4 regions of the Pseudoalteromonas sp. RWi3 genome follow, and region 1 is predicted to be linked to each of the others. Evidence: predicted binding sites of a transcription regulator. Region 1 holds the regulator's gene; each other region holds the start of a gene.
The links. The regulator FliA, encoded in region 1, starts transcription of late flagellar genes. The targets are predictions, from matches to a motif close to CTAAAGNTNNNNNNNNNNNNGCCGATA.
Positions count from the first base shown of each region.

Region 2: the regulator FliA is predicted to act here: its motif matches at 1,862-1,888, upstream of ACFI4Z_RS07465 (VC2046/SO_2500 family protein).
Region 3: the regulator FliA is predicted to act here: its motif matches at 1,623-1,649, upstream of ACFI4Z_RS18315 (DUF5610 domain-containing protein).
Region 4: the regulator FliA is predicted to act here: its motif matches at 1,125-1,151, upstream of pomA (flagellar motor protein PomA).

Region 1 covers NZ_JBHNYL010000001.1:753,001-756,137, forward strand. The annotation lists gene ACFI4Z_RS03235 (protein phosphatase CheZ) at 1-527, opposite strand, end outside; gene cheY (chemotaxis response regulator CheY) at 545-928, opposite strand; gene ACFI4Z_RS03245 (RNA polymerase sigma factor FliA) at 969-1,679, opposite strand; gene ACFI4Z_RS03250 (MinD/ParA family ATP-binding protein) at 1,706-2,566, opposite strand; gene flhF (flagellar biosynthesis protein FlhF) at 2,559-3,137, opposite strand, start outside.
Region 2 covers NZ_JBHNYL010000004.1:23,721-26,857, forward strand. The annotation lists gene ACFI4Z_RS07450 (RNA recognition motif domain-containing protein) at 1-75, shown strand, start outside; gene ACFI4Z_RS07455 (hypothetical protein) at 141-728, opposite strand; gene ACFI4Z_RS07460 (DUF6172 family protein) at 851-1,159, opposite strand; gene ACFI4Z_RS07465 (VC2046/SO_2500 family protein) at 1,306-1,827, opposite strand; tRNA gene ACFI4Z_RS07470 (tRNA-Tyr) at 1,940-2,024, shown strand; tRNA gene ACFI4Z_RS07475 (tRNA-Tyr) at 2,073-2,157, shown strand; gene ACFI4Z_RS07480 (M48 family metallopeptidase) at 2,200-2,901, opposite strand; gene ACFI4Z_RS07485 (ion channel) at 3,009-3,137, shown strand, end outside.
Region 3 covers NZ_JBHNYL010000026.1:1,155-4,291, forward strand. The annotation lists gene murI (glutamate racemase) at 1-411, opposite strand, end outside; gene ACFI4Z_RS18315 (DUF5610 domain-containing protein) at 475-1,593, opposite strand; gene trmA (tRNA (uridine(54)-C5)-methyltransferase TrmA) at 1,758-2,855, shown strand; gene ACFI4Z_RS18325 (2-thiouracil desulfurase family protein) at 2,861-3,137, opposite strand, start outside.
Region 4 covers NZ_JBHNYL010000021.1:4,476-7,612, reverse strand. The annotation lists gene ispA ((2E,6E)-farnesyl diphosphate synthase) at 1-666, opposite strand, end outside; gene xseB (exodeoxyribonuclease VII small subunit) at 670-912, opposite strand; gene pomA (flagellar motor protein PomA) at 1,215-1,982, shown strand; gene ACFI4Z_RS17565 (flagellar motor protein MotB) at 1,985-2,905, shown strand; gene ACFI4Z_RS17560 (DNA topoisomerase III) at 3,063-3,137, shown strand, end outside.

The DNA of each region.
Region 1 (3,137 bases):
ACTTGACCTGTTAAATCTTGAAAATCTTGTGCCATTAACACGTTTGTCATTAAGCCCTGTAACTCATCTGTTTTAGTATGAGAATGGCTCATAAATTTATCTAAACTATGACAAAGTGTTTTAAACTCACCAAGCTCAATTTCACGACTCATCAAACGATCCCAAGTTGGCTTGATATGAGCAATCTCATCTGCTAATTCTTGCGCTATTGGTAAACTTGCTTCAACCGCGTCCATCGTTTTGTTGGCAGCATTTTCAGTCATTTCCATAACATAGTTTAAACGCTGTTTTGCATCTGGAAGTGCATCTGTCGTCAAATCCGATAAGCGCGTATCAAGTTCGAAGTTTTTTAACGCATCATGCAGTTGACGCGTTAACTTACCTACTTCAGCAAACAACTCAGATTGCTCTTGAGAAGCCGCATCAATAATTAGCTGGTCAGCTTTTTCTTGTTCGCCATTTTCAAGGTAAACAACAAGCTGACGGGCTTGTTCTAAACTGATCTGAGGCGCAGCAAGTGCTGACATAAGCCTCTCCTATTTATTTAGCCTAGGCGCTCGAACACTTTTTCCAATTTGGTTTTCAGTGTTGCGGCAGTAAATGGTTTTACAATGTAGCCGTTAACGCCGGCTTGAGCAGCAGCAACAATTTGTTCTTTTTTAGCTTCTGCTGTCACCATTAATACAGGGATATGTTTAAGCGTTCCATCAGCTCTGATAGCACGTAATAAATCAATACCTTGCATACCCGGCATATTCCAATCGGTTACAACAAAATCAAATTCTTGATTTTGTAACATGGGTAAAGCTGTTGAACCATCGTCAGCTTCTTGTACATTTGTAAAGCCTAAATCTCTTAAAAGATTTTTGATGATACGTCTCATCGTCGAAAAATCATCAACAACAAGAATTTTCATGTTTTTATCCAAAACATCCTCCGGTGAGGTCTGAACCTATATTTACTTACTTCTAGTTTATCCAGTCATTGATTTTTGCTTTTAGCTTAATCATCGCCTGACCATGTATCTGGCTCACACGCGATTCACTAACATCGAGTATGTGCCCAATTTCTTTTAAATTCATTTCATCATTGTAATATAGCGAGAGCACAAGCCCATCCCGCTCTGGCAAAGACTTTATCGCAGCTAACAAGGATTCATTAAAACGTTCATTCTTAACGTTATTAAAGGGCTTGTCCAGTGCAAAATCTTGACCAACAGGAGTTATAACATCTTCATCAACTCCTAAATCCTCAATGCCTAGTACTTTACTCGAATTTACATCACTAAGGATATGATGGTACTCATCAAGCGTAATATCAAGTTTTTCAGCAACTTCAAAGTCTTTAGGTTCACGGTTTAATTCGCTTTCTAACCCTGAAATTGCTTCTGCTACCATTCGACTGTTGCGATGAACCGAGCGTGGAGCCCAGTCACCACGGCGCATTTCATCAAGCATCGCACCACGAATTCTTATGCCAGCAAAGGTTTCAAAGCTGGCACCTTTTGAGGTATCGAAATTTTTTGACGCTTCAATTAACCCAATCATACCAGCTTGTATTAAATCATCTAGTTGCACGCTTGGAGGTAAACGCGCAATGAGGTGACACGCTACTTTTTTAACTAATGAAGCATGTTTCTCAATAATTGCATTTAAGTTTACTGTAGATTGATATCCCATCGCTTTATTCACCGATGCAGTCATAGTTAGCCGTTTACTAATTTTTCTATGAAGAACTCTAAATGGCCAGATGGTTGATTAGGTATAGGCCATTTTACTGCTTTTGTCGCTAATGTTTTAAATGCAACTGCTGCTGGGGAATTAGGAAACAACTCCACAATGACCTTTTGTCGACGAGTAGATTTACGCATATTCTCATCATAGGGCACGGTTGCAACCAGCTCCATTGAAACATCTAAAAAGCGATCTGTTACTTTGGAAAGTTTGGCAAATAGCTCATGGCCTTCGCGCATGCTGCGCACCATATTGGCAACTATTTTAAATTTGTACACACCATGCTCACGACTGAGCACTTTGATTAGTGCGTAAGCATCTGTTATTGAAGTCGGTTCATCGCAAACAACAACCATGACGTCTTGCGCTGCGCGTGAAAAGCTCAGCACCATGTCAGAAATACCTGCGGCAGTATCAACAATTAAAATATCAAACTCAGTGCTCAACTCACTAAATGCACGAATTAATCCGGCATGCTCTGAAGGTGACAACTCGACCATGCTTTGAGAACCAGAGGTTGCAGGGACTATTTTTATACCTGCAGGCCCTTCAACTAAGATTTCGTCAAGTTCACATTCCCCAGAAAGAACATGAGATAAATTTCGCTCTACGCGTAAACCAAGCATCACATCGCAATTAGCTAAGCCTAAATCGGCATCCAGTACTAAAACCCTATTACCTAATTGGCCTAAAGCTATTGCAGTATTAAGTGATACATTAGTTTTACCTACACCACCCTTACCACCAGTAACAGCGATAACCTTTACGCTGTTATTATTGTTTTGACTCATCTTTCGCAGGCCACTTGCTTGATCTAATACTGTGTTAATCATACATCCCTACTGTGCTTGACGCTACTGCTTGACGCCTTGAATGTTGTACTTTTGTTCTTTTTAGGTATAGCTGCTCTGCTTTTTTAACCAATTTTTCAGCATTTGCTACACGAATATCCTCAGGAACTCGTTGACCATTAGTAAGATACCCTATTGGGAGGCGATTTTGAATCGCTATGCTAATAATCTCGCCTAAACTAAGCGATTCATCCAGTTTTGTGAAAATACAGCCATTTAGCTGAACTTTTTTAAAGTGCCTTACAGTTTCTTGCAGTACGTTAATTTGTGCTGTGGCGCTTAACACTAAATAACTACGAATATCAACGCGCTGATTACGCATTAGCGTGTTTAGCTGCTCAGTTAACCGTAAGTCTCTTTGGCTCATTCCTGCTGTGTCTATTAATACTAGTCGCTTATTTCGTAAATGGTATAAAACTTCTGCTAATTCATTAGCATCTTTTACTTGTTTTACGCCACAACCAATAATTCGCCCATAAGTAGCAAGTTGTTCATAAGCACCAATACGGTATGTGTCTGTGGTAATTAACGCTACTTTATCTGCGCCATACTT
Region 2 (3,137 bases), on a different contig from region 1:
AACGATGCAATTAAAGCGTTAAACCAAAGCAATGTTGATAAGAACAAGATCCGTGTTAAATTGGCTGACGCTTAAAAAAACCACGCTAGACAAAAAACCAGCAATTGCTGGTTTTTATATCTAGAATCTGAGGCTGGAGGTTAAGGTCTCAATGAAATATTTTTAACCTCAATTGTCGCTTCCCCACCAAGTTCATCCTTTAGATCTGGCACTAAATAAATTGCACTTACGTTCTCTTTTATTATTCCCTTATCGACGGAATTTTCAGGAGTCCAGCTTGGTCTAGCAAAATCCGCTAAACCTATGCAGTGAGTACCCCACTGAGTTTGTGCTGGAAGTATATACTGGTAGTGTGCATAACTTTTATCACCTTGCCCACCATAATCCTTTTGAGAGAGCTTCACAACGAGATTTTTGCTGCTTTTATATTTAAGTAAAATAGCTGAATTACCTTCAAACGTTTGCTCCGGTAAATCATAGATCAGCTCAACCCAAGAATTATTTTTGGCATCCACTCTTGGCACTCGTTTAAACGAAATCCAGATGCGCTCATCTGTTAACAGCGTCTGCTTCATTTTGACTTCACTGCCGTGTGGATCAGTGGCAAAGCGCCAATCTTTTTCATTAAGTGCGGTTGGAGCCGGCTCTTGCTGACACTGCGGTGCTGAGGTTGAAGACACTGAAAGTACAGAGCTAAGTACCATAAGCGATAAGGCTGGAATAAACATACAACATCCTTTTTATTATTTTTTCTTTACAGTTGTTGTTAGCATACCTGAAATTTGTTTTTATTTCAGGCACAAAAAATGGGCAATTAAGCCCACTCTTTTAGCACAATAATATTTATTGCTTAATCATCAGCTTCATCATCAAAATCTGGCGACTGGCGCTGTGCTGGTCTTGCCAAAATTTCCACATAGAAAGATGATAGCTCCTGCTTTTCAATTTCGCTGATACAATTATTAATTTCGGCAACATGCACAACTTGCGCTTCTTCTACTGTGTTACCAAATTTACAATCAAATGCCCAATAATCAGCATCGAACGGTAACGTTTTGTTACGCTCTCTTTTCAAATATTTTTTCACTTCATGCTTTGCAGCGTCAACCATGCGAGGGTATTTGATTTTCTCGTGATTCAGCGTGAATGTTTTCTTCATTATGTTCCTAAATTACCTTGGTTTAATGATAATGGCATTTTTGAATCCCATTTAAGGCCATTATAGCAACTGCATTTAAGTTTTGGGTGCTTTTTTTTCCTTAAACTGAATAAATTACTTTAGCGGTTATTTATTGCAAAAAAGTGTCATGCTTGGGCCACGTGTAACGGCTGGTGTAATGCGTCATTATTAAGGTTGTCGTAAAATGCGGCCGCATCAATTTGTGGGTTATCTAGTTGCGTTTCTTTATCAAGATGACGCTTGCGAACCGCTGGCTCACAGTTATCGATAATGTGAAGAGGAATATGTTGCTTATCATCTCGAACAGCAAGCGGCTCAGGTGATAAACAGCTGCGTAAGCGTATATCACTCATTCCTGCTTGGTGCAAAATCTGTGCGTTGTGCTCACCGATAAGCATATCAAACTCATCTGGCGCAAGAGGTTGTTTGGGGCCAGCGCCGAGCTCAGAGCGCAACTGTGCTTCATCGTATTCTTTCGCATCAGCGCCAAATGGGGTTTTGGGTAAATGAAATTGACTAAAATCTAGAGCATCATGGGACAACATAGCTAAAAGTAACGCAAACTCGCCTCGACGTGATTCACACACGCTTTTCGCGAGGCGATTGTCGAGCTGACTCTCTGTGATTAACAATCCATCAATTTGCATAGACTTTGGCCGATTATGTTCATGAATAAATATTTATCGGCATTATTTGATATTTCTTTAGCTTTTTTCTTTACTTAAATAATAAGTTTGCTATTATCGGCGCCGTTGCATTGGAGGGGTTCCCGAGCGGCCAAAGGGATCAGACTGTAAATCTGACGGCTCAGCCTTCGCTGGTTCGAATCCAGCTCCCTCCACCACTTTTCTTACCGCTAAGTTAAGTGGGGCCAAATGTAACAAAATAGTGTGGAGGGGTTCCCGAGCGGCCAAAGGGATCAGACTGTAAATCTGACGGCTCAGCCTTCGCTGGTTCGAATCCAGCTCCCTCCACCACTTCTTTCTACCTCAGTTTTTTAATTATAAAAAATCAATACACTAATCAAATACCCATTGTAAACTCATGCCATGCTGCTTTAGCCATTGTGATGCTTTTTTGTATTGCGGATGAAACGTCCCCACTCTCAACCAAAACTGACTACTGTGGTTTAAGTATTTTAAATGTGATAATTCATGCACTACCACATAATCAATCACCCATTTTGGCGCACCGACTAGTAAAAGGTTAAACGTCAACTCTCTACGACGATTACAACTGCCCCAACGTCGTTTATAAATCATGATTTTTAACTTGTTCGGTAACTCTTCCCCCATTTGCTTACAATAATCATGTATTCGCATTTCAATATAACTTTCTAATTGAGCGTGCAAAAAACTTTCTAGCTGACTTTGATACATTGCTGTTTTATTTTTTACACGAGGTGAAACTGTGATGTTTAGGCCTGACATTATACCACTGTCAATTTCAGCCACTGCCGTTTTTTTACCGATATTAAAGCTGAGCTTCAATGGTGAGCCAAACAAGTTAATCTGCAAGGATTTGAGTGGTAACTGCTGCGTTTGTATTAATTCACTTTGTTTTGTTATCTGTAATTGAATCCAATCTTGTTTTGTTTGTAACCAGTGTTCTATTGAAGCAACCGCGACACCATAAGGAGCATAAACCGTCAGTGATTGCTGTTGTACTTTCATCGCAACCGTTTTACGCCGGCGGCTTCGTTTTAATGTGTATTCAACCAATTTAAACTCTTGAGCGCACTAATAAAGAAATTTGCATGCGCATATAATACCTTGCTAAATAACTGCTAATCTATAAATAAGTATAATAATTTAAAGCTCAAACAATTATGCCAGATAAGCCTTGTTGCAGTTATACCTCACCTGATAACAAACAATGCCAAGAAACAGACATGGGCACAGGATTTTGCTTTTGGCACGATAAAAAGTTTGATAAAACAGGCCTTGAGTTGACTCAA
Region 3 (3,137 bases), on a different contig from region 1:
AACCCCTTGCCCATAATTTTCAATAAGCTGCTTTGTGTATATGCTACGTGTGGTTGCTGGTGTGGCTAATAAGCCAATACGTTTACTTTTGGTTATACTTGCAGCTGGTTTAATTGCCGGTACCACACCCACTATAGGTATAGTGGTTAACGCTCTAATGGCTGCTAATGCTGATGTTGAGGCCGTATTACACGCTATTACCAATATATCAACGTGAAGGTTTTCGTTTTCGATGAAGTGTAAAAGGGAAGTTAGCCTTGCAATAATCTGTTGCGAACTTAATTCTCCGTAAGGTAGGTAAGCGTTATCCATAAAGTAGCTAAAAGAGGCATTAGGGATTAATGCTTGAATATGCTCAAGTACCGTTGTCCCGCCAATACCTGAATCGAATACTAAAATATGTGATGACAAACTACTGGCTCCAGACTTTACTTAAGCTGAGCAGTTTGCCATGCACTCTTTGTAAAATAAAGCCTAAGCTTCAGATACTGTTTCACGCAAGTTATTCATTTGTTCAAACATTGCTTTTGTATAATCAACAAGTTTACCAATCTCTTCTTGGTCTTGGTTTAACCACTGAAGAATACCTGACAATTGATTTTGTAAGCCAAGTTCACTCGCTTTGTTAAATGCCTCTTTTAAGTCATCATTAAATGGCGCTACTTTATTTGCGATTTCTTTCTCTGGCGCGGGTCTATTCTCTTCATACCCTTTTATAGACGCAAACGTTTTAGTTTGCTTTAAGTTCATTGAAAAAGCCACCAGCTGCTCATTACCTAGGTTCAGTTCTTGTGCTTGCTCAAAAGCCTCTTCTAGGTCGCCACCAAAAAAGGTTTGGCTCACACTTTGAAGATCTTCCATTAAAGCATTAATGGCTTCTTGTTCATCCTCATTTAAATCACCATTTACAGACATGCTAAACGATAAATCGCGAGATTGTGATGATTCTCTTGCAAACCCTTCATTATCATCGGAGCGCTGATAACTACTTGCTGACTGTTGTTTGAAAGCATCTGCAAAGCTTATACTCACTTCATCGCCTTCAGCAGTTGTGAATTTATACTCTGCATTATTACTCAAACTTAAATACTGGGCTTGGCTAACACTTACGGAATCAGGTTTTGGATTAAACAAATCCTCTTCAAAGTCATCAAGGCCATTAAAAATACCTTCTTTTGACTTTTCAATGCCCTGCTCAATTTCATCATTAAAGACACCTGTGCCTTTTAATTCATCAACAGCACCATCTATCCCGGTTTGAACGCCTTTGCGTGCTGCACCAAGCATCTCTTTAAGCTGATCGTCATCCGCACCATCGGCTTGCGCTTTTTTTACGGCGCCGGTAACAAAGCCTAAAACGTTTTTAACAATTTCTTCGAAATCAAATAGAGGTTTATCTTTTTTCTCTTCTACTACGGGCAAGCCAAGCGCTTCAGCCATTTTCTCACCTAGCACTTTGGCAGCGAGCTCTTTGCCACGTTGCTGATAACTATCTTGGGGAGATTGTATTGTCGGCTGCTGCAATGCACCGGCTTTATTACTGTTTTGATTGACGTTATTGTTAGGCACATAGCCAAAATTGCCAATTTTCATGATCCGACTCCTATAGTTGTATTCTTTATTATCGGCCCGCACTAAAATAACTAAAGAGAAATGTTCAAAAAAACATCAGCTTTCATTACGCAAAACTAGACAAATACTCTCTGCCCCCTACAATAGCGCCGATAAGTAGCTTAAAGAAAAAGGTAGCAAGCATAATGGCAGTGATTAAGATAGATACATCAATATACGATGCGCAGTTAAACGAGAAAGAGCAGCGTATCATTGCGCAATTCCAACGTTTCGGTGTTGAGCAATTAGAAGTATTTGGCTCTGAGCCTATTCACTATCGTCAACGCGCTGAATTTAGAGTATGGCATGAAGGTGACGATTTATTCCACATTATGTTTGATCAAGCTACAAAAGAAAAAATACGTGTTGATACCTTCGACCCTGCGGCACCTTTAATTGGCGATGTAATGGCTGCCATGATCGACAACTTAAAAGGCTGCGAAGTTTTACGCCGTAAGTTATTCCAAATTGATTACCTGTCTACATTAAGCGGTGAGATATTAGTTAGCCTGCTTTATCACAAGCCACTTGATGAGCAATGGATGGCAGAAATAAAAGCACTTAAAGCTAAACTGAGCAAGACGTTTAAAATTGACTTTATCGGTCGTGCCCGTAAGCAAAAAGAAGTGCTAGGTGAAGACTTTGTCACAGAGCATTTAACCGTCAATGGCAAAGAGTTTATATTTCAGCAAGTTGAAAACAGTTTTACTCAGCCTAATGCCAAGGTAAATATAAAAATGCTGGAGTGGGCGCAACAGTTATGCGCGCCGCTTAAAAACGACCTACTAGAGCTCTATTGTGGTAATGGTAACTTTTCTATCGCACTGGCGGGCTCGTTTAATAAAGTACTTGCTACAGAAATCTCAAAGTCATCGGTGCACTCAGCACAGTACAATATTAGCCAAAACAAGGTCACCAACTTAGATATTATTCGTATGTCGAGTGAAGAATTTACTCAGGCTATGAACGGCGAGCGTACATTCTCACGTTTAGAAGGGATTGATCTAAAAAGTTATGATTGCCAAACAATCCTTGTCGATCCTCCGCGAGCTGGCATGGATACGCTGACATGTGATTTAGTCGCGAACTACGAAAATATTATTTATATCTCATGTAACCCAGACACTCTTGAGCGAGACCTTGATCACTTGTGTAAAACCCATGAAGTAAAACGTTTTGCTATTTTTGATCAATTCCCATATACCCACCATATTGAATCCGGTGTATTTTTACAAAAGAAATAGACTGCTCAGCATGAAGCCAGCGCTTTTAATAGTGCTGGCATTTGCACCTCACTAAATACTTTAATTCCATTTCGTTCTAATAATGCAGCCGTTAACCCCATTCCCGCAACTTTAATACCCTGATGCGAGCCATCATAAATTGTATTACGACCACATGATGGGCTTGATTCTTTTAGCAGTGCAAAGCGGATATTATGAGACATACATAATTGTAAGGCCTTCTTCGCGCCTAACCTGAATGCAGCTGTTACATCTTCATCGTCATTTGTAATCACTTTACCG
Region 4 (3,137 bases), on a different contig from region 1:
GTCCTGCACTTGAAATGCCAAACCAATGGATTCGCCAAAAATTTTTAACTGTGAAAACGTATAGTCACTGGTGTTAGGTGCACACAATGCGCCTAATGTAATTGCGCAATTGAGCAAAGCACCGGTTTTAAGCTTATGAATACGTTCGAGTGCAGGTAATGAGATAGCTTCATCAGTTGCGGCAATATCAAGCGCTTGCCCTCCTACCATACCCTCAATACCTGACGCCTTGCTTAATGCAGCAATCATTTTAAGCTGTTGAGAAGCTGGTATGCTAAACGTATGGTTAGCGATTAAATCAAAAGCCAATGTTTGCAGTGCATCACCGGCTAAAATTGCGTGAGCTTCACCATACATAATATGGCATGTCGGCCTGCCTCGACGTAAATCGTCATCATCCATTGCAGGTAAATCGTCATGCACCAATGAATAGCTGTGAATACACTCTATTGCTGCAGCAAGTACATCTAAATCTTTTTTATCTGCGCCCAGCATTTTACCCGTTTCATAAACAAGGAAGGGGCGTATACGCTTGCCGCCATTCAATACCCCATAGTGTGTCGCTTTTTTTATGCTATCTTCAGTATCAAGTGGTAGTGAAAAGTAGTTATCTAGCACGGCTTCAACATCATGTTGTGCAACTTTTATTTGTTCTAAAATATGCACCGATTAATCCAAATCGTTTTTAAAGTTAGTAAGTGGTGACTGAGGGTCATTACCCATCAAAATTGCCACTTTTTGTTCAGCTTGTTGTAATTTGCTTGAAGATGCATTGGCAAGCGCAATGCCGCGTTCGAACTGCTTTAAAGATTGCTCAAGAGATAAATCACCTTGTTCCATGTCGGTGACGATTACAGTTAATTCTTCAAGTGCTTGCTCAAAGCTCAAATTTTCAGGTTTTTTAGTCGCCATCGTTGATTCAACTTAGATGATATGAAATTGAGGCCAATTTTAGGGGGAATGCTAAACTAGGTCAAAGACTGATGCATTTTTTTTATTTATTTTAGCTTTAAGGTGACAGTTTAATTACCTGAACCTAAGGTTAACCCTTGCGGGATGGGGCAGTTTGATTAGAATGACACTATAATAGGCAATAAAGTTAAACCATTTATTCACGTAAATGATTTAAGTAATTCAATCTATTGCCGATAAGCAGTTAATAATAAAAGTTTGTTATTAAAAGTAGCAAAGTATCAATTCCTCTGGAGGGGTAAGTGGATTTAGCAACCATTATAGGTATTCTTGGGGCAATTGGCTTAATCGTAATGTCGATGGTGCAAAGTAGTAACGGTGAAGTGGCTATGTTTTACAACACGCCATCAGTTGTCATCGTATTTGGTGGCTCGATTTTTATCGTTCTATCCAACTACACCATGGGCCAATTCTTAGGTATTGGTAAAGTATGCGCTAAAGCATTTATGTTTAAAATTGAATCGCCTGAAGAGCTAATTGAAAAGGCAGTTGAACTGGCTGATTCTGCTCGTAAAGGAGGATTCTTGGCTCTCGAAGAGGCCGAAATTCCCAACGGCTTTATGCGTAAAGGCGTTGATATGCTTGTAGACGGACATGATGCCGATGTTGTTCGCGCAACGCTGCAAAAAGACATCTCGCTTACTTCTACACGTCATGAGTCAGGGGCAGGGCTATTTAAAGCGCTTGCTGATATCGCACCTGCTATGGGCATGATAGGTACATTGATTGGTTTGGTTGCAATGTTATCAAACATGGATGACCCAAAAGCAATCGGTCCGGCAATGGCGGTTGCGTTATTAACCACCTTGTATGGTGCCTTTTTAGCAAACGTTATTGCGATCCCTATTCAGGTTAAATTAGAGCTTCGTAAAGAAGAAGAGGCAATGAACCAACGTTTAATTTTGGATGCTGTTTTAGGTATCCAAGACGGTCAAAATCCAAAAGTTATTGAAGGGATTTTAAAGAATTACCTCGCTGAATCTAAGCGTAATGTGGACACTGAGGAGTAAGCATGTCTGATGAAGAGTGCAAATGTCCTCCCCCAGGATTGCCAGCTTGGATGGGGACCTTCGCTGATTTAATGTCATTGTTAATGTGCTTTTTTGTACTCTTGCTCGCATTTTCTGAAATGGATGTGCTTAAATTTAAACAGATTGCGGGCTCAATGAAATTTGCTTTTGGTGTGCAAAATAAAATTGAGGTAAAAGATATACCAAAAGGAACCTCTGTAATAGCGATGGAATTTACCCCAGGTAAACCTGAACCCACGCCTATTGAAACTATTCAACAGCAAACAGTTGAAATGACACAACAAATGCTCGAGTTTCAAGCGGGTGATGAAAGCTCGGCTGGGGGGCGTCAGGAACAGCGTGGTAATAAACGTGGTGGTGAATCGCAAAGCACCGCGCAGCAACAAGCTTCTGAGCAATCTACATCGTCTGCAGATCAAGAACAAGTTAACGAACTCGTTAAGAAAATTGCGCAGCAATTAGAGCAACAAATTATGGATGGCGCTGTAGAGCTAGAGTCATTGGGGCAACAAATAATTATTCGTATTCGAGAGAATGGTTCATTCCCTTCCGGCAGTGCGTTTTTACAGCCTCGTTTTAAACCAATTATTCAAGATATAGCGACTTTATTAAAAGACGTACCGGGTGAAATTACGGTGTCAGGCCATACAGATGACTTCCAGGTGTCAAATGAGCTTTATACAAATAACTGGGATTTGTCGTCTAAGCGTGCTGTAGCAGTTGCAACAGAAATGCAAAAAGCACCAGGGTTTGATAAGAGCAGGATGGTCGTTGTTGGTCATGCTGAAACTCGCCCGTTGGTTCCTAATGAAACCGATACCGACAGACGCAGAAACAGACGTGTTGAAATTTCAATTATGCAAGGCAAGGCAAAAGAGTCAGATCCTATTGAAGTAAGATAATGTATTGAGCCGAATTACATAGCTAAGGCCAGCAGGTAAATGTAATGCTGCTTTTTTATAAATTGTAAGTTTGAAAGTTTTTGTTGCGCTTAAATTTATGTAATCGATAATACATTGTGCTAAAGTACTGTTTATATAAACAGTGCTGGAGCTTGTTGTGAAACTGTATATCGCAGAAAAACCTTCATTGGGTCGTGCTATCGCTGATGCACTTCCCAAACCCCATAAAAAG